DNA from 3 places in the Marinobacter sp. MA genome. Region 3 is predicted to be linked to each of the others. Evidence: predicted binding sites of a transcription regulator. Region 3 holds the regulator's gene; each other region holds the start of a gene.

Region 1 (6,323 bases), 1.0 Mb from region 3:
CCATTGTGGATGACCTTCGCAAGGCCCTCCAGGAAATTTCCTGGGACCCGTTTGCCACCGATGCGGCCATTCGTGACCTGGAACTGGCCCACGTAGACGTTTTCCAGCGGCTGGTGACCGCGCCGTCCCGTCCCGAACCTTTGGCGGAGCCTGAAGACTTGCCCGAGCCAGAGCCCGAGCGCTCGCTGCAAGCGCCTGTGGCTCCTCCGGCGCCAGACGAGGGGTTGAAGCAGACCCCGGCGCCGGCCGAGCCCGAGCAGGCAGCCTCTGGGCTGGCCAACGAGGCGCCAGAGGAAAAAGCGGGGATGGCAGAGACTGCGGATCCGGCTCAGATATCGCCGCAATGGCTGGAAAAGGCGGAAAGCTTGCGAGTTGGTTCATGGATTGAGCTAACCCGAGACGAAACCAAGGTGCGCTGCAAGCTTGCGGCCTTTATCAAAGCCACTGGCAAGTACATCTTCGTCAACCGCAGTGGTGCCAAGGTGGCCGAGTATTTGCGTCTGGAACTCGCTGCCGACATGGAAGCCGGGAAGATCAGCATGCTCGATGATGGCCTCATCTTTGATCGGGCACTGGAGTCGATCATCGACAACCTGCGCAGCAGCCGCAAGGACTGATTCGTAGCAACCGTGGCAAGTTTGTGATTCAATCAGGGAGTGTAATCCTCTGATACATCTGGAATTACTTTGCCCGATACAGACGTTTTCGCCGAACGCCATACTGATTCCGGTACCGATGCAAGATTGCTTCGTGAAACCGGACGGATTTCCTTCGCCCGCTGGCGTCCCTCGCCAAATTTCGGGCCCCGTCCGGACGGGGTGCCCATCTCCCTGTTGGTCGTCCACAACATCAGCCTGCCTCCCGGGCAGTTTGGCGGTCCGGAAATAGAGGACTTTTTCTGCAACCGGCTTGATCACTCCGCGCACCCATATTTCCAGACCATCGAGGGCGTTCAGGTGTCCGCCCATCTGTTGATTCGTCGGGATGGTGCTCTGGTTCAGTTTGTCAGTCTGCTGGAGCGCGCCTGGCATGCTGGCCGTTCGTGTTTCGAAGGTCAGGACGAATGCAATGATTTCTCCATCGGCATAGAACTGGAGGGGACTGACGACATCCCTTACACCCCTGAACAGTATCGTAGGTTGGCAGAGGTGGCGGACCTGATTATGGCAGCCTGGCCGGCCATCACTGCCGACCGTATCACCGGCCACTGCGACATTGCGCCGGGCAGGAAAACTGATCCGGGGCCGGCCTTCGACTGGCAGTACTTCCGGGCGGGGCTGCACGCAGCGAGAGGTTCGGGGAGGAACGTCTGAATGGTGTTTGTTGTGTTTCTGCTGGCTTACATGGTTCGCAGGCGTCTGGATTCCCTTGATCTGCTCTCCGGTGACGAGGTCTGGCGTCGCTGGTTCAGGCATGGCAGCCGGGTCAGGGCAGGCCGTGAGTCCGGGATAGGTATCGGGCTGGCACTGGTTTTATTACCGGCCTTTCTGCTCGGGCTTGCGCAATATCTCCTGGTCGCCTCCGGCTGGAGAATGGCTGCTTACCCACTGGAGTTCCTGGTTCTGGTCGTTCTCATGGGAACGCCTGGCTGGCGACAGATCCTCCGGGCCTACGCAGAGGCATGGCAGCGGGGGGATATGCAGTCAGCCTGGCATCATGTGAAAGATCTTTTGCCGGCCGATGAACGGGGAGCAGCGGTGTCTCCCGAGGCCATGCACCTCTCGCTGTCGAAGGCACTTATGGTGTCGGTGTTCCAGCGCTTCTTTCTGGTGGCTTTCTGGTACGTGGTTGGTGGTATCGGCTTTGCCGTTCTAGCCCGCGGTCTGGTTGCTCTTGCCGATCAGTGGCCCCAGGCTCCGGCAAGGCCGCGCTTTTCCGCGTTGGCGAACCTCGCCGGCTGGATCCCTGCCAGGCTTCTTTCCCTGACCTTCGGAATTGCCGGAGACCTGGCCGGCTGGCTGCGGGAAACCCGCCGCACGCTGACCGGTGTGACCAAAAAAGCCGGGGAGGTGCTCATGATTTCGGCCAACGGGTCGTTAACCGGGTATGCGCTGGATCCAGCCCGCTTCTCCCGGGTTCATCCGGATGAGTGGACAGCGTTCGGAGGACGTAGCCTGAGAGCAGTAAGGGATTTGTTGAACAGAAGCATGCTGGTCTGGATATGCACGCTCGCTCTGCTGGTCATTTCCGGGGTTGTCTAAGCCGGATTTTATAAAACATTACAGTTTAACAAGAAATAATGCTTAAGTTTTTAAGACTTTAGGCGACAATATAAGAAAAGAACATGAGTTCAGTTGTTTTTTGCCAGCACGAGGGTCCCTGTGAAGCAACTCATTAATCCCGCCATTGCACTGATGAACCGGCTGCCGATGGTTTACAAGTTCAGTCTCATCAGCATTCTGTTCCTGTTACCGATCGGTGGGCTGTCCTGGCTCGCCATTTCCGAGCTGAACCGCTCCGTACAGACCATGACTCGCGGTGTCGAGGGGCTTGAGCAGCTTCAGCAGGTTGACCGGCTGGTGGACGCCGCGATGGATTATCGCGATTATCGCTCACCCGCGATCATCAAGGATGAGAGCGCTATTATGGCGGTGTCGGAAGAGGCTGCCAGTGAGATCGATAATACGCTGGCGGCCCTGACTGCCGAGGAGCGTTCTTTCGATACATCTGGCTCCTGGGCCGAGCAGGTCAGCGACCTTCGGCAGGAGTGGGAGGCTCTGCGGTCTGAAGACAACTATCAGGGTAACTTCGATCCGCAGTTCAAGTATTACCAGGAATTTGTCCAGAAGGCTCAGGCCCTGCTTTCGGCCACCATTGAAATCTCGGGCCTGGGGCAGGGGGCGTCCCGGGAAAATCAGTTGATTCTGGGACTTGTCCGCGACTCACTGCCGGCAGCCCGCACCGTGATTGGCCAGGCAAAATCCTACGGTATCTATGCCCTGGTCGAGGGACAGGTAGGCTATGCGCTGAGCGAAACGCTGAACGAAATCTATGACCAGTTGACCAATCGCAGTTCACTGCTCTCACCAGCGTTGGCCCTGGCCTCTGAGGCATCGCCGGCTTTGGCTGAGCGGGCGGGTAATGCCATCCAGCGGGTTGATGAGAGCCTGATGGTGGTTCGGGATCAACTGGATGTGAACGTGATTACGCCGATGCGCCTGGAAATGCCCTGGACTGAATACAACGACCTGATGTCCGGGCAACTGGCTCACTATGATCAGGTCAAGGCGGCGGCTTTCAACGTGGTCGACGAGAATCTGCAGGCGCGGCTGAACAGTGAGGTCAATCAGCGCCGGCTGATCGTCATCGCCCTGGTTGTTGTTCTTCTGGTGGTGGTCTATCTCTATATCGGCTTCTTCATGTCTGTACGCACCGCCATTAACCGGTTCAGCGAAGCGGCTCGCAGCGTCGCTGCCGGCGATATGACCACCCACATCATGCTGCGCAATCGCGACGAACTGGGTGAGCTGACCACGGAATTCAATAACATGACCGACCGGATTGCCGAGCTTATCCGTTCCGTCAGCCGGACTACGGCGGATGTGGACCAGCAGGCAACCCGGGTCAACGATACTGCGGCGGCCAACAGCGAAGCCGTGGCACGGCAGATGGAAGAAAGCGGCCAGATCAACGAAGCCATGAACCAGATGGTCGAGGCGGTTCACGAAGTTACCGAAAGCGCTCACCGGGTGGCAGACAGCGCCAGCAACGCCGAGCAGGACACCGAGACCGGTCGTGGCGTCGTTGCCGATACCGTAGAAACCATCAACAAGCTGGCAGGCGAGATCTCCGGCGCAGTGGAAGTGATTAACCGGGTCAGCAAGGACAGCGACAACATCAGCCAGGTGCTGATAGAGATCAAGGCGATTGCCGAACAGACCAACCTGTTGGCCCTGAATGCTGCGATTGAGGCCGCGAGGGCAGGTGAACAGGGTCGTGGGTTTGCGGTAGTTGCCGATGAGGTCCGCTCACTCTCTCAGCGTACCCATAAATCCACCGAAGAGATCGAAGGCATGATTTCCCGGCTTCAGAGCGGCGTGAAAGACGCGGTGTCGGCCATGACCAACAGCCGGGATGTTACCGAGACAACGGTGCAGAAGTCTGGTGAAGTGACGGAAGCTCTGGACAGAATCGCCAAAGGCATCTCGGTGATCGTGGATATGAGCCACCAGATTGCACAGGCGGCAGAAGAGCAGTCTGCCGTTGCGAAAAACGTGAATGCCAGTGTCGAGCAGATTGGTGAACTGGGCCATAAAACGGCCGCCAATGCCGAGGAGACACTGGGATCCTCGAGGGAAATGTCGCAACTGACGGCCTCACTTCAGCGTCTGGTGGAGGCCTTTAAAGTCTGACTGGCGCCAGAACTGAAGCGAGACAACTAAAAATCCGGCCCTAGAGGCCGGATTTTTTTTGTTCCCAGAGAATTTCCTCACCGCCCTCGCGCCGGGCTAATACGCGGGCAATGACGAATAACAGATCAGACAGACGATTCAGGTAGTGCCGGGATGCGGTGTTGATGGAATCCTCGTGGCCAAGGGCAACGACAACCCGCTCTGCACGGCGACAGACCGCACGGGCAAGATGACACTGGGCGGCAGCGGGGCTACCGCCTGGCAATACAAAGTTCTTAAGTGGTGGCAGACCCTCGTTGTGCTGGTCCAACGTGCCCTCCAACCATTCAATGTGTTCGTCTCCGATCACACGGCTGCCGGGAATGGCAAATTCGCCGCCAAGGTCGAATAGATGGTGCTGGATACGGCGCAGGCTTTCCACCAGTTCGTCGTCGCTGTCCAGTGTCTCGATCAAAAGCCCGATGTGGCAGTTGAGTTCATCAGCGGTACCCATGGCCTCGACCCGCTGGGCGTTCTTGGCAATACGGTTTCCATCGGCCAGGCCCGTAGAGCCGTCATCGCCGGTGCGGGTGTAAATCTTGGAAAGGCGGTTGCCCATCAGTCTGCTCCTGTTAACGTCACCACAGTTGTTGTACCCGTTCGGTCAGCATTTGGTTCACCGGAGTTTCGATGCCGAGCTCTTTTCCCAGTTTCGCCACGTATCCGTTTATAAAGTCTATCTCGGTTCGGCGTCCCCGTTGAACATCGGCACGCATGGATGATGTGTTGCCGGCGGTATTGCGTGCTACCTGCTCGATGCGTTCCCGTAGCGCGTCCGGTGTCTGTCGAATCCTGACGGCGGCGTCCATCAGCTGTGAAAGCTCCAGACAGAGCTGGTCGATGGTGCTCTGGTACAGGGGGGCATCCAGAATCTTGCCATTGGGGCAGTCCAGGATGGCAGTGTAGGGGTTGATGCCGGCGTTAATAATGAGTTTTTGCCAGAGTCGTTGGACGATGTCCGTCTCCGGATGAATGTTCAGGCCGGAGGTTGCCAGCATGGTAACGGCTTTTCTGACCGTTGCTTTGGCGGGGCTTGTCATCGGGCCTACCCAGGTGTCACCGGTACCGGCGTGAACGAGAAGCCCTGATTCTGGTCGGTTCGCGCCTTCGGTGGTGCTTGCGGCCAGGATTGGTCGCTCCGGCCACTGCTCGGCAACGGCTTGCTGGCTGCCAAGACCGTTCTGGAAAAGCAGGATGGGGGTATCAATTGCGAACTGGTTGATGACGCCGGCAACGGCGTCCAGGGTATCGCCGGCCTTGGTTGTAACCAGAATAAGCTCTGGCTCGTGGCCAGGCTGGAGAAATGGAATCCGTACTTGTGATTCCGGCCCTTCAAAAGGCCGGAACCGGTAATCGACACTGGCGCCGGTCGGCTCACCGGGCCTGGCAATGAAGGCAATGCCACCCGCAGGTAGCATTGCGCCCCAGAGCCTGCCCAGCGAGCCTGCACCGAGAATGCCGATCATGCCGGTTACATGGCCTCGATGTCAGCCCTTTGCTGGCTCAGGCGGGCCTGGCTGCTCTGGGCGTCCCGGAGTTTCTCCTGCTCTTTCTCAACCACTTCGGCTGGCGCCTTGGCAGTAAACTTCTCGTTCCCCAATTTGCCCTCGAGGCGGCCAATCTCTTTCTGCAGGCGCTCCAGCTCTTTATCCAGGCGCTTGAGCTCGGCATCCTTGTCGATCAGGCCGGCCATGGGAACCAGAACTTCCATGTCGCCTACCAGTTGGGTAGCAGACATCGGAGCTTTGTCACCTTCGAACCAGTCCAGGCTCTCCAGCTTGGCAAGGGAGCCAAGGAACTGGCGGTTGTCGTTCATGCGACGCTGGTCTTCGGCGTCTTTGCCGCGCAGCAGTACCGGAATCTTTTTCGCCGGGGAGATGTTCATTTCGCCCCGGATGTTCCGCACGGCCACGATCACGCCTTTCAGCCATT
Region 2 (6,323 bases), 570 kb from region 3:
ATGACAGCCCGGCTATTCGTGCGCTCGTCGAGCTTGCATTAGAGAAAACGCCGGAATATGGCGACTCCCGGGTTATTCGCAGTGAAGAACTGAGTCAGGGGCGCGTGCTCCGCGAACTGGCAGATGGCCAGTCTCGCCTGGTTGATATCGCCAATGTAGCCACCTCGGCCGAGCGGGAAGAGTTTCTGACTGCGATCCCCTTCCCGGTTGATGGTGGCCTTCTCGGCTTTCGCGTCTGCGTGGTGTTGCCGCAATCTCTGCCCAAGTTCGCCGACATAAAGAGTCTGGATGATTTCCGAGCCAGCCAGATCTGGATCGGTCAAGGCTCGCACTGGCCAGACACACCGGTACTAGAGGCAAATGGCATTCCGGTGGTGACACACTCGCGATACGAAATACTGTTCGGGATGCTCCGTAACGAACGCTTTGATTGTTTCGCCCGCGGCGTCAGCGAAGTCCTGTACGACCTGGAAATGGAGCAGGATCCCAACCTGGTGATCGAGCCCAATCTCCTGATCGCCTACCCCATGCCGTCCTATCTGTTCGTTGGCCCAGACGACCAGGAGACCGCTCATCGCCTGCAGCTGGGCATTGAGCGCGCCATCCATGATGGGAGTTTCAGCGAGTTCCTGAAGCGCTACTACTCCCGTGCCGTCAAGGAGCTCAACCTGAGCCAACGCCGGGTAATTGCCCTGGATAACCCGTTCCTGAGTGAGGAATCCCGATACATAGGGCGCAGCACCCTTGAGAATCTGCGCCGGCGTCTCGAGGTCCTCAGCCGCTAGGTTTTCCTGCTATACCCGGAACCGGGAGACGTTCTGGTTCAGGGCCTTGCCAATGCTCTCTATCTGCCCGCTGTAAACGTCATTTTCCGTGGCTGCGGCGGCCGCTTCCTGACCCTGATCCGCGATTCTTGTAATCGATGAATTCAGCTCCTCGGTCACCGACGTCTGTTCTTCGGAGGCCGTGGCAATCTGCGACGTCATCTGGCTGATGGAAGTGATAGCCTCGGCAATCCGGTTCAGCGCCTCCATGGCATCCTGGGCTTTTTCCATGCTGACACTGGAAACCGCAGTTGACGCTTTCATTACATCAACCGCATCGTTAGCGCCTTTCTGCAGACGCTCGATCATGTAGTTGATTTCCTCGGTGCTGGATTGGGTGCGTTGGGCAAGGTTGCGCACCTCGTCGGCCACCACCGCAAAGCCCCGCCCTGCTTCACCGGCCCGTGCAGCTTCAATGGCAGCATTCAGCGCAAGCAGGTTGGTTTGTTCGGCAATGCCCTGAATCACTTCCAGGACCGTCGTGATTGAAGCGACATCCTTGCCGAGTGTGTCGATGACTTCAGCCGCCGCGTTGACCTCCCTCGAGAGCTTCTGCACCGCATCCCGGGAGGCGGCGACGGTCTCAAGCGATGCCCGGCTGTCGCCGTCGGCAGTATTGGCGGCGTCGGCTGTCTGTTGGGCGTTCTGTGCGATTTCGCCTGCGGCCGCCGACATTTCGTTGATGGCGGTTGCCACCATGTCGATCTCGACCTGCTGGCTCTCCACGCTTGAACGGCTGGTGCTGGCTGTGTCTCTCAGGGAACTGACATTCTGGCCCAGCTCCGCACTGCCCTGCTGTACGTCCCGGACTACGTTCTGGATATTCTCGACAAACCGGTTGAAGCTTCTGGCCAGCTCTCCAAATTCATCTTTCGCACTGTCGTCCAGGCGCTGTGTAAGGTCCGCATCGCCGCTACCGATGTCTCCCATGGCCTTGTTCAGACGACGAACTGGCGCCATGAGCACCTTGATGCCCAGATGCAGGATTACCAGTGAAACGATCAGGCCAATGACCGCCATGATCAGACCGGTCATGCGGGCACTCTGAACCGGCGCGTTGATCTTGTCTGCATTCACAAAAGTGCCCAGATACCACTCCACGCCGCGGGCATCGCTGATTGGATGGAAGCTGGCCTCCCAGTTCCCCTCCTCATTGGAGTATTCGTGGGCAGCCCCGCCGAGGTCCGGGCTGCCGCCAGTCAGAGCACTGATGTTCTTGCCCACAAGCGCCTGCTGAGGGTGGAACAGAACGGTTCCACGTTCGTTGATCAGGGCGGCGTAGCCGGTATCCGCCAGGGTTACAGTCGAGAGGGTTTCCGCGATTGCGCCCAGACCGATATCTGCGCCGGCCACGCCTTCGTACTCACCGCGCTTCACAGGCGCAAGCGTGGAGATAATCATGTCGCTGGTGCTGGCGTCCTGGTACGGTTCGGTAAATGAAGCGCTTCCAAGGCTCATGGCCTTCTTGTACCAGGGACGTTCGCGGGGGTCGTAATCAGACGGCAGGGTTGCATTGGCTTCCGGCGATTTCATCAGCATGTAGCCGTCGGTGCGGCCCACATACACATCGCGAAACCCTCCACCGGTCGTAATGGCCTGGAGCACAACACGCGCCTCTTCATCATTCTTGACGCTTTCCAACGCTTTGGCAGTGGCTTCGGTCATCACCAGCCGGGTATTGAGCCATTCGGCAATGCTTGAGGTACTTTGCTGCACTGTGTCGTCAATCAGCGCGTCTACATAGGTTTTCGTGGTGTTCTGCAGCCGTAAATCGCCAGAGAGGGTGAAAGCCCCCATAACCAACAGCAACAGAATACCGAAAGCAGTCAGGAGCTTTTGCCCGAATGTCAGCTGCACGGTCAAATCCTCGGCAATGAAAATTGATATTCGTTAATTTGTCTTTCGGCCTGCGGTGCGAAGTCTTTAGCGGCTTCTGTTAAACTTTCCAAGTATTGACGCAAATGCCGAGCTTGTCCTACTCCATAACGAACGGGAGCCGAACTGAATGGCCCATGAAGAACTGCACCTCAACCTCCGGAACCTGAAGCTTGAAGATTACGAACAGCTTCAAAAGCTTATGGACCGCGTTTACGACGACATCGGAGGCGCCTGGCCCAAGGACACGATCAAGGCGCTGGTGGAACAGTTTCCGGACGGCCAGATCTGCATTGAGGAAAGTGGCCAGCTGGTGGCAGTTGCGCTGACGGTTTCCGTAAAATACGACCGATTCAGCAACCCCCATACCTACGATGACCTGATCCTTCGCAACGAGAAGATCTGGCACAACGCCAATGGCGATTCGCTTTACGGTCTGGATGTTTTTATTCACCCGGATTACCGGGGTTACCGGCTCGGGCGTCGTCTCTATGAGGCCCGGAAAGAACTCTGCCGCTCCATGAACCTCAGGGGCATCCTGGCTGGCGGCCGCATACCCAACTACTTCAAGTATGCCGAGCAGTATTCCCCCGAGGAGTACATACAGCGCGTGGATCGCAAGGAAATCTACGATCCGATCCTGAGCTTCCAGCTTTCCAATGATTTCCAGGTCACCCGGCTGATGCATAAATACCTGCCAGAGGATGAGAAATCGATGGGCTACGCCACCCTGTTGGAGTGGCGCAACATCCTTTACACCCCGCCTTCTCCGGTCCTCAGCGTCAAGAAGACACAGGTGAGGCTTGGTGCCGTTCAGTGGCAGATGCGGGAATTCACCTCCGTTGAAGAAGTTCTAAAGCAGGTGGAATACTTCGTGGATGCGTTGTCTGATTACAAGAGTGACTTCGCGATCTTCCCGGAATTCTTCAACGCGCCGCTGATGGGGCTTACGGACCAGATGGACCAGACCCGCGCCATTCGCTTCCTCGCCGGGTTTACGCAGCAGTTCAAAGAAGAAATGTCCGAAATGGCGGTGAGCTACAACATCAACATCATCACGGGCTCCATGCCGTTGATCGAAAATGACCGGGTGTACAACGTTTCCTACCTCTGCCACCGGGATGGCCGAGTCGACGAGCAGCGCAAGGTTCACATTACACCCCATGAACGGCGCGACTGGGTTATTGAAGGTGGCAACCAGTTCGAGGTCTTCGAAACCGACGCCGGCCGGGTCGCCATCATGATCTGCTACGACATCGAATTCCCGGAGCTGGGGCGAATTGCTGCCAGCCAGGAAGTCGATATCATCATGGTGCCCTTCTGGACCGACACCAAGAATGGCTACTTGCGGGTTCGCCAGTGTGCACAGGCGCGGGCGATCGAAAACGAGTGTTATGTCGTAATCACCGGCAGCGTGGGCAACTTGCCGAAAGTCGAGAACCTGGACGTCCAGTACGCGCAGTCCTCCGTATTCTCGCCATCGGATTTCGCCTTCCCCCACGATGCGGTGATGGCCGAAACCACGCCCAATACGGAGATGATCATGTTCTCCGATATGGACCTGGAAAAGTTGAAGCTGGTCCGCAACGAGGGGTCTGTCACTAACCTGAAAGATCGCCGCGTTGATATGTACGAGCTGAAAACAAAGTAAACTGGCCTGATCTGCCGTAAAAGATTGTTAAAAAACTGCCTTAGCGGTGGAGCGTATGGCACTGATGGCGTTGCAAAACCAAAGTCCAGTGTCTATTGTTTAATCAATATCCAGCCTGTCTCCCCATGAGACAGGTTGCTGTGGATACGGACATCACCAGAGAAGCTGATTCATGAACGAAGCATTGCCGGATCTTGTCGCCCGATTTCGAATCAGACAGGGCCTTTTTCGAAAGGAGCTTGTCGAGGCAGCCCTCTACGAACTGGACGGCTATGGATGCGTGATGAAAACCGACAAGGTGTTCAACCCCGGTGATACCGTGGTGCTGGATCTCGTGATGGACATGCCGTTTGACAAGATCCGTGCGGAAGGCCTGTCCGGGCTGGTCACCGAACGCAGAAAACACTGCAGCAATTTCTTCTATTCCATCGATTTTGTGGAACTCGACTCCAACGGTGGCTCGTCCCTGGCGGAGAAGCTTCGCAGAATTCGGGAAGTGGTATCCAAAAAGCAGTCACTCAAGTCACGTCGTTCCCCAGGCTCCATTTCCGGTTTCCGGCAAATGGCCTGATTCTGATTTTTCGTTGAAACCTGTCCGTAAGGAGACAATCCATGGCGAAGAAAGCCAAACAGAACGTTGATAAGATCGTGAAGAAGGTCAACAAGGAGTTCGAAAAGACCTCCGCCCAGATCGAAGGTCTGGTGAACGATGCACTGAAGCAGTTCGACAGTCTGCAGAATCAGGTTCAGGAGCCGGTGCGCAAACTGCTCAAGGAAATTGACGAACTTCGCGACCGTGAGATGAAGCGTTTCCACGAAGAGTTTGAACGCCGCCTTGACGAATTCCACGAACTTCAGAGCAGTATTCTTGAACGTCTGGGTGTTGCCTCCAAGGAGGCGGGCAAGGAAGTGAAGAAACTCACCGACGAAGTGAGCAAAGAAGCCGGCTCCGCCGCTAAAAAAGCAGCCCCGAAAAAAGCCGCCAAACCGGCCGCCAAAGCAAAAGCCGCTACCAGCAAGCCTGCTGCCAAAAAGCCGGCTGCCAAGAAACCTGCCGCCAGGAAAGCGCCGGCTGCCAAAGCGGCCAAGCCGGTGGACAAGAGCGACCTGACACTGGTCAAAGGCATTGGTCCTGCCACTGCCAAGAAGATGAAGGACGCTGGAATCACTTCCATCGACCAGATCGCCAATCCTTCTGCAGCAGACCAGGAAAAGCTGAAGGCTTTCTCCAACGTCAAGGGATACAGCCAATTTACAGCTGAAGCCAAGAAAATCAGCTAATGCGAACGCCTGACCAGCCTGTATTACGGGACATTGTCCTGATTGGCGGCGGGCACAGCCACGTCGGGGTACTCAAACGGTTCGCCATGAACCCGGTCCCCGGCGTGCGCCTGACCCTCATCTGCCGCGACACCCATACCCCCTATTCCGGCATGTTGCCTGGCTATGTGGCCGGCCACTACAGCTACGATGATGTCCATATAGATCTGAGCCGCCTGGCAGAATACGCCTGTGCGCGCTTTTATCGTGCCGAAGCCGTGGGCATCGACCGGGAACGCAAGCGGGTTATCTGTCGGGGGCGCCCGGACGTACCCTACGACATTCTTTCCATCAACATTGGTTCCTCGCCGCGGGTCAACGAAGTGGAAGGCGCCTCCGACCATGCCGTGCCGGTGAAGCCGATTACCGGTTTCAACAACCGCTGGCTTGCACTGCTCTCCCGGATCGAGAACCACGAAGGCCCCCTGACGGTGGCGGTTGTCGGAGCGGGTGCCGGTGGCGTCGAACTCACCCTGGCAATGCAGTTCCGGCTCAAGAACGAATTGAAACAGCGTGGCAAAGACCCTGGGCAGCTCCATTTCCACCTGTTTGACGCAGCAAACGAAATCCTGCCCACGCACAATCCGAAGGTTCGCGAGGTTTTCCGCAGGACGCTGGCGGAACGCGGTGTAAAGGTGCACCTGGGGTCCCCG
Region 3 (6,323 bases):
ATCAATGATCAGCGCGATCCTGCCGTCGCCGGTAATGGTGGCGCCGGCCATTCCCGGCGTACCCTGGAGGGCTCGACCGAGGGGCTTGATCACCACCTCTTCCTGCCCCACCAACTGGTCGACCACAAAACCGACCTGTTTGGTCCCCATGGCCACGATGACCACATGGGCGTTTTCCGGCACTTCCTGGGAAGTACCATCACGCACCAGCCATCGTTTGATGTGAAACAGCGGGAACACCTTTTCCCGGACCACAATACACTCTCGTCCGTCGACGATATTGGTCTTGGTCAGGTCCAGGTGGAAGATCTCGACCACATTCACCAACGGCAGCGCGAACGATTGGTCACCCAACATGATCATGAGTGTGGGCATGATGGCCAGGGTCAACGGAACCTTGATGACAATCCGGGAACCCTTGCCCAGTTGCGATTCAATGCTCAACTGGCCATTGAGTTGCCCTATCTTGGTTTTGACCACATCCATGCCGACGCCACGACCGGAGACGTCCGAGATCTGCTCCTTCGTGGAAAAACCGGCTGCGAAAATCAGGTTAAAGCACTCGGAATCGGTCAGACGATCCGCGGCATCCTGATCGTAAATCCCCTTCTCGACGGCCTTGCGACGGAGCACTTCCGGATCCATACCGGCGCCATCATCCTCGATGAACAGCAGGATATGATCCCCCTCCTGTTCGGCAGACAGGGTTACCGTACCCTGGCGTGGCTTACCTGCTTTCTCGCGCACTTCCGGGGCTTCGATCCCGTGATCGACCGAGTTTCGCACCAGGTGAACCAGCGGATCAGACAGCGCTTCGACCAGATTCTTGTCCAGATCGGTGTCTTCACCGTGCATCACCAGGTTGACCTCTTTCTTGAGGTTCCGGGCCAGGTCACGCACAACCCGGGGGAACCGGCCGAACACCTTCTTGATCGGCTGCATACGGGTCTGCATGACGGCAGACTGGAGGTCGGTGGTGACCACATCCAGGTTGGACACGGCTTTGTGCATGTGTTCGTCTTCGCTTTCCGCGCCCAGACGCTGCAAGCGGTTACGCACCAGCACCAGTTCACCCACCATGTTCATGATGTCGTCGAGACGCTTGGTGTCAACACGCACCGTTGTTTCAGCCGAGGGCGCGTGTTCGCGGGCGGGCATCGCAGGGGTGGCAGCGCCTTTGGTCTCCGGCTTCCCGGGCTTCGGTGCCTCTGCTTTTGGCTTGGCTGGCTCTTTGGGCGCTGAGGGCTCTTTCGGCGCTGACGGCTCTTTCGGCGCTGAAGGCTCCTTCGCACCCGCGGGCTTTTTCGGAGTGGAGGACTCTCCGCCGGCAGTCGGGCTTCCACCCTTGCCATGGAGATCGTCCAGCAGTTTTTCGAATTCGTCGTCGGTGATCAGATCGTCGCTGCCACCGCCTTCTGCCTTGGCCGCCGGCTTTTCTTCTTTGCTGACAGCATCGTCCTCGCCCGCAGGTGCGCCGGCAAACTGCCCTTTTCCGTGCAGCTGGTCGAGCAGCGCCTCGAACTCGTCGTCGGTTATCTCGTCATCTCCGGAACCCTCCCGGTCACCGGAAGACGCTCCGGAGTCTGAAGCCGGTGCCTGTTCTTCGCTCTTTTCGTCCTGCAAGGCATCCAGAAGCCGTTCGAATTCGTCGTCGGTGATGTCGCCGCCATCCTCCGACGGTTCATTCTCTTCGTGTTCCGGCTGAGGGTCGGCGACAGGCGCTCCCTCACCCTCTGGCAGGGCCAGGGCATCGAGGCGGGCAATCAGTTCGTCCGGAGCCGGTGTTGGTTCCTCGTGATTGCGAACCTCTTCAAACATGGCATTAACGTTATCCAGGGCCTCCAGAACCACGTCCATCAGTTCGGAGTCCACCTTACGCTTGTGATTGCGCAGGGTATCGAAAACGTTCTCGGCGGAGTGGCAGCAATTTACCAGCGCTTCAAGCTGAAGGAAGCCCGCGCCGCCTTTAACGGTGTGAAAGCCACGGAAAATGGCGTTGAGCAGATCACTGTCGTCAGGATGTTGCTCAAGATCTACCAACTGCTCTGACAGCTTTTCGAGAATTTCACCGGCTTCTACCAGGAAGTCCTGCAAAATCTCTTCATCAGCATCAAACGCCATGCGTTACCCTCTTTGTTCAGAAACCGAGACTGGACAACAGGTCGTCAACGTCATCCTGTCCCGAAACTACATCTTCACGCTCATCGGCCTTGATCTGGGCCCGGTCTGACTTCCCTCTCAATCGCAGAGCTGCTCCTCATCACCAGGGCGGTGCTTAAGGGCGGTGTCAAATCCCTGATAATCCTGAGCAAGCAGAATTTCCGAAAGATTGTTGTACATGGTGTCAGCGTCGCTGGCTGTGCTGACAAAAAAGCGATCAATACGGCCGTACAGTTCCCGGAACTCCGCCGGCTGCATCTCCCGACGACGCAGACGTTGCCATTCGTCCCGCAAGGAGGCCGCTTCTTCACGAAACGCGTTGGCCACCGGCATGGTTTCCTCAACCAGGTCCATGGTGCGGTTGGCCGCTTCGCCGGTCATCTGCACAACGTATTCGAGGCGATCGGAGGCGTCTGTCATCTTCGACAGCGCTTCCTGCTGTTCCGCGTTCCGGGGGTCAATCTGGAAGTTCCGGATGGCTTCGTGCAGGCTCCGGGTCAATCGCCCTACCTCGCGGTACAGACTTTGATCCCTGACCTCGCTGAGTTCATTGATCAGGGTCATGGCTTTGGCATAATCACCGGCATCAACACTCTCTGCCAGCTCTGCTGCCTGCCGCTGGAGCTTTTCGGTCACCTCCGGCTCAAGGCCCCGATGGTTCTTTTTGCTATCGCTCATGAGAGCCATCCGACCTCTGGTTACTGGATTCTTTCAAAGATTTTCTCAATCTTTTCCTTGAGCACAGCGGCAGTGAACGGTTTGACAACGTAGCCGTTCACGCCCGCCTGAGCCGCGGCAACAATCTGGTCGCGCTTCGCCTCAGCCGTTACCATCAATACCGGCAGGGTTTTCAGATTCTCGTCAGCCCGGACAGCCTTCAGAAGATCGAACCCGGACATGCCCGGCATGTTCCAGTCGGTGACCAGAAAGTCGTATTTGCCGCTCTTCAGCATCGGCAAGGCTGTGTTGCCATCGTCTGCTTCATCGGTGTTGGTGAAGCCCAGATCACGCAGCAGGTTTTTGATGATCCGTCGCATTGTGGAGAAATCATCCACAATGAGGATTTTCATGTTTTTGTCCAATGGGACCTCCAGTTAGTAACACCCGGAATTCGTTTGACCTTCGCGTTCAAAGTCTAGCAGGCCGCTGTTTAAACCGCTTATTGTCAGACCTTTGCTTCCGTTGTAAAGCATCGGTTACCAAAAACTACAGACTGCCCCTTCGCAGACACAGACTGAACGCAATCAGCTGTCCGGTTCCTGGCGCCAATCCGACAACCGCCCCCGAAGGCGCAAGGCAGCCTGGCTGTGAATCTGGCTGACCCTGCTCTCGCTGACGCCCAGCACGGCGCCTATTTCCTTGAGGTTCAGCTCTTCCTGGTAATAAAGGCTCAGAACCAGTTTTTCCCGCTCCGGCAGGTCTTCAATGGCCTCAGCCAGGCTCCGCCGGAAGGCATCGGAGGACAACCCCTCCAGAGGGTTATCCTGCGTCTCTGTCTGTTCTATCGGCAGCTCTCCGGATTCATTGAGCTCATCGAGGCTAAAAAGTCGGCCACTGTTGGAATCGGAAAGATAGGAATGATACTCCGCAAGCTCCATGCCCAGCTCCTCGGCCACTTCCTGATCCTGGGCTTCCCGGCCAAGCCGGTCTTCCACAGCCTTGATGGCCTGGGAAATGCGACGGGCGTTTCGATGCACGGAGCGGGGAACCCAGTCGCCCTTGCGGATTTCATCGACCATCGCCCCACGAATCCGGATACCGGCGTAGGTCTCGAAGGTGGCTCCTTTGGTGGAACTGTATCGCTGGGCAGCCTCAAGCAGGCCAATCATGCCGGCCTGCATAAGATCTTCAAGCTGAACGGAAGCCGGCAGGCGGGCCATCAAATGGAGGGCGATTTTCTTGACCAGCGGCGCGTGTTGCTCAACAAGCTGAGATGCTTTCTGCGCACCGGACTGGTTATAGATTCCGAGGTTTTTCGCCAATGTCATGTATCCGGTTTCTTGTTTGACTGGATCCGATTCAGACTTCGACGAGCCGCTCCACAAAGAATTCCAGATGTCCACGGGGTGAGGACGGCAACGGCCAGCTGTCTACCTTGTCGGCCAGAGACTTGATGGCCAGGGAGGCTTTCGCTCTGGGATAGGCATCCAGCACTGCCCTCTGTCTCTGGACTGCTTTCTTCACTGCCTCATCGTAGGGGACTATACCGACATATTGTAGTGCCACATCGAGGAAGCGCTCGGTGACCCGAGTCAGTTTTTCGAACAGATGCCGGCCTTCCTGCTCATTCCGCACCTGGTTGGCAAGAATGCGGAAACGATTGGTTCCATAATCCCGGTTCATCAGCTTGATCAGGGCGTAGGCATCGGTGATGGACGTGGGTTCGTCACACACAACCAACAGTAACTCCTGGGACGCCCTGAGAAAGCTGACCACCGATTCGGAGATACCGGCGGCGGTGTCGACGATCAGGACATCGATCTGATCCCCCAGCTCGCTGAACGCATTAATAAGCCCGGCATGCTCCATGGGACTGAGCTGGGTCATCCGCTGGGTACCTGACGAGGCAGGAACGATCTTTATGCCGCCGGGACCATTTACCAGAACGTCCTTGAGGTCACAGTCGCCTGCCAGAACATCCTGAAGGTTACGGTTGGCGGTGATGCCCAGCAATACGTCGATGTTGGCGAGCCCAAGATCGGCGTCGAGCAGCACCACTCTCCGGCCTTTCTGCGCCAGGGCAATTCCGAGGTTGACCGACACGTTACTCTTGCCGACTCCACCTTTACCGCCGGAAACTGCAATCACCTGTACCGGATGTGCTCTGCTCATACTGTTTTTTGTCTCTTGCCACGTTTCGCCGGTGCGTTTCCGACGCCTGCTGTCAATCTGTCCGGTCTCAGGCGTGCTCTTTCAGGCCCTCTGCGACCGCCTGCTGTTGCTGGAGTGTTTTAAGCCGATCCACGGCCAGCCGCACCAGCGGAACAGCTTCTGCGTGGTGCAGATCTTCAGGAATCTTCTGCCCGTCTGTGTAGTAGGCTACCGGCAGACCGGTTTCCATGACAAAACCGAGGGACTCACCCAATGTGAGGGCCTCATCGATCTTGGTCATCACACAGCCCGCAAGATTTGCCATCTTATAGCAATGCCAGACGGATTTCATGATGCGCGGCTGACTGGTTGCCGAGACGACCAGATGCGTTTTGACATTGTGATGGCTGCGAGCCAGTTCGGCCAGCTGTTCCTGATAACCTTTATCCGAACTTGTCAGCCCGGCAGTATCAATCAGAACCAGGTGACGGTCTGACAGCTCGTCCAGAATATCGTCCAGGCTGTGAGTCTCATCCACCACCCGAACCGGCACATTCAGGATACGACCGAACACGAACAACTGCTCGTGCGCCGCCACCCGGTATCGATCGGTGGTGACCAGAGCCAGGGAGTCGGAGCCATGCTTGAGCACATACCGCGCCGCCAGCTTTCCAATCGTGGTGGTCTTGCCGGAACCGGTAGGACCCACCAGCGCATAGGCGCCCCCCTCATCAAGCCACTCCATGCGAGAGGTCCGGACGCCGGTGCACAGCATTTTCAGGGACTGCTTCCAACCATCTTCCAGTCGCCCTGCCTTATGGCGACGGGAAATTGACCCTGCCAGCTCGCTGCCCAGGCCGAATTCCTGCAGGCGCTCGGCCAGCCTTTGCTGAACAGCCGTGTTTGTCGAAACCACAGAGTCCGGCTGCGAGCGACCACCCTGCATCATATCCCTGAGGGAGCTGATCTCGGCACGCATCTGTGCGAGTTCATCAGAATAGACATCCTTCGGCGCCTGGGGCTCAGCCACACTATCACCGAAATCGCCGCCGACCGTTTCCTGAACAGCAACAAACGACGGACCTGAGTAGCCGGCTCCCTGGGAGGCACGCTTTTCCCTGACTTCACGGATGCGGTCACGGGATCGGCTCAATTCATCCTCGAGACGACGATGCTGGTCAGCCTGCATTTCTGCCAGGCGGGATCCGTTGGTGGCTTCTTCGGCCTGGTTGCCCAGGCGCTGGCGCGCCATGTTTTCGTCATAGTCCAGCGCCGTCACGATTTCGACACCACCGTCGACCCGACGGTTGGAAAGAATCACGGCATCCGGCCCCATCTGTTCACTGACCTGT

What was found. The regulator FliA, encoded in region 3, starts transcription of late flagellar genes. The targets are predictions, from matches to a motif close to CTAAAGTTTNNNNNNNNNNNGCCGNTAA.
Region 1: the regulator FliA is predicted to act here: its motif matches at 2,243-2,270, upstream of NUW46_RS08205 (methyl-accepting chemotaxis protein).
Region 2: the regulator FliA is predicted to act here: its motif matches at 2,724-2,751, upstream of NUW46_RS10265 (methyl-accepting chemotaxis protein).

The regions. Positions count from the first base shown of each region.
Region 1 is NZ_CP103058.1:1,748,253-1,754,575, forward strand. It holds gene NUW46_RS08190 (DUF1631 domain-containing protein) at 1-617, shown strand, start outside; gene ampD (1,6-anhydro-N-acetylmuramyl-L-alanine amidase AmpD) at 744-1,313, shown strand; gene ampE (regulatory signaling modulator protein AmpE) at 1,314-2,201, shown strand; gene NUW46_RS08205 (methyl-accepting chemotaxis protein) at 2,322-4,352, shown strand; gene NUW46_RS08210 (cob(I)yrinic acid a,c-diamide adenosyltransferase) at 4,393-4,950, opposite strand; gene NUW46_RS08215 (ketopantoate reductase family protein) at 4,970-5,857, opposite strand; gene NUW46_RS08220 (valine--tRNA ligase) at 5,863-6,323, opposite strand, start outside.
Region 2 is NZ_CP103058.1:2,203,806-2,210,128, forward strand. It holds gene NUW46_RS10260 (hypothetical protein) at 1-785, shown strand, start outside; gene NUW46_RS10265 (methyl-accepting chemotaxis protein) at 795-2,681, opposite strand; gene NUW46_RS10270 (bifunctional GNAT family N-acetyltransferase/carbon-nitrogen hydrolase family protein) at 2,830-4,350, shown strand; gene NUW46_RS10275 (hypothetical protein) at 4,523-4,921, shown strand; gene NUW46_RS10280 (helix-hairpin-helix domain-containing protein) at 4,963-5,631, shown strand; gene selD (selenide, water dikinase SelD) at 5,631-6,323, shown strand, end outside.
Region 3 is NZ_CP103058.1:2,774,954-2,781,276, forward strand. It holds gene NUW46_RS12840 (chemotaxis protein CheW) at 1-2,121, opposite strand, end outside; partial or broken gene NUW46_RS12845 (protein phosphatase CheZ) at 2,138-2,838, opposite strand; gene cheY (chemotaxis response regulator CheY) at 2,859-3,242, opposite strand; gene NUW46_RS12855 (RNA polymerase sigma factor FliA) at 3,405-4,148, opposite strand; gene NUW46_RS12860 (MinD/ParA family protein) at 4,180-4,992, opposite strand; gene flhF (flagellar biosynthesis protein FlhF) at 5,060-6,323, opposite strand, start outside.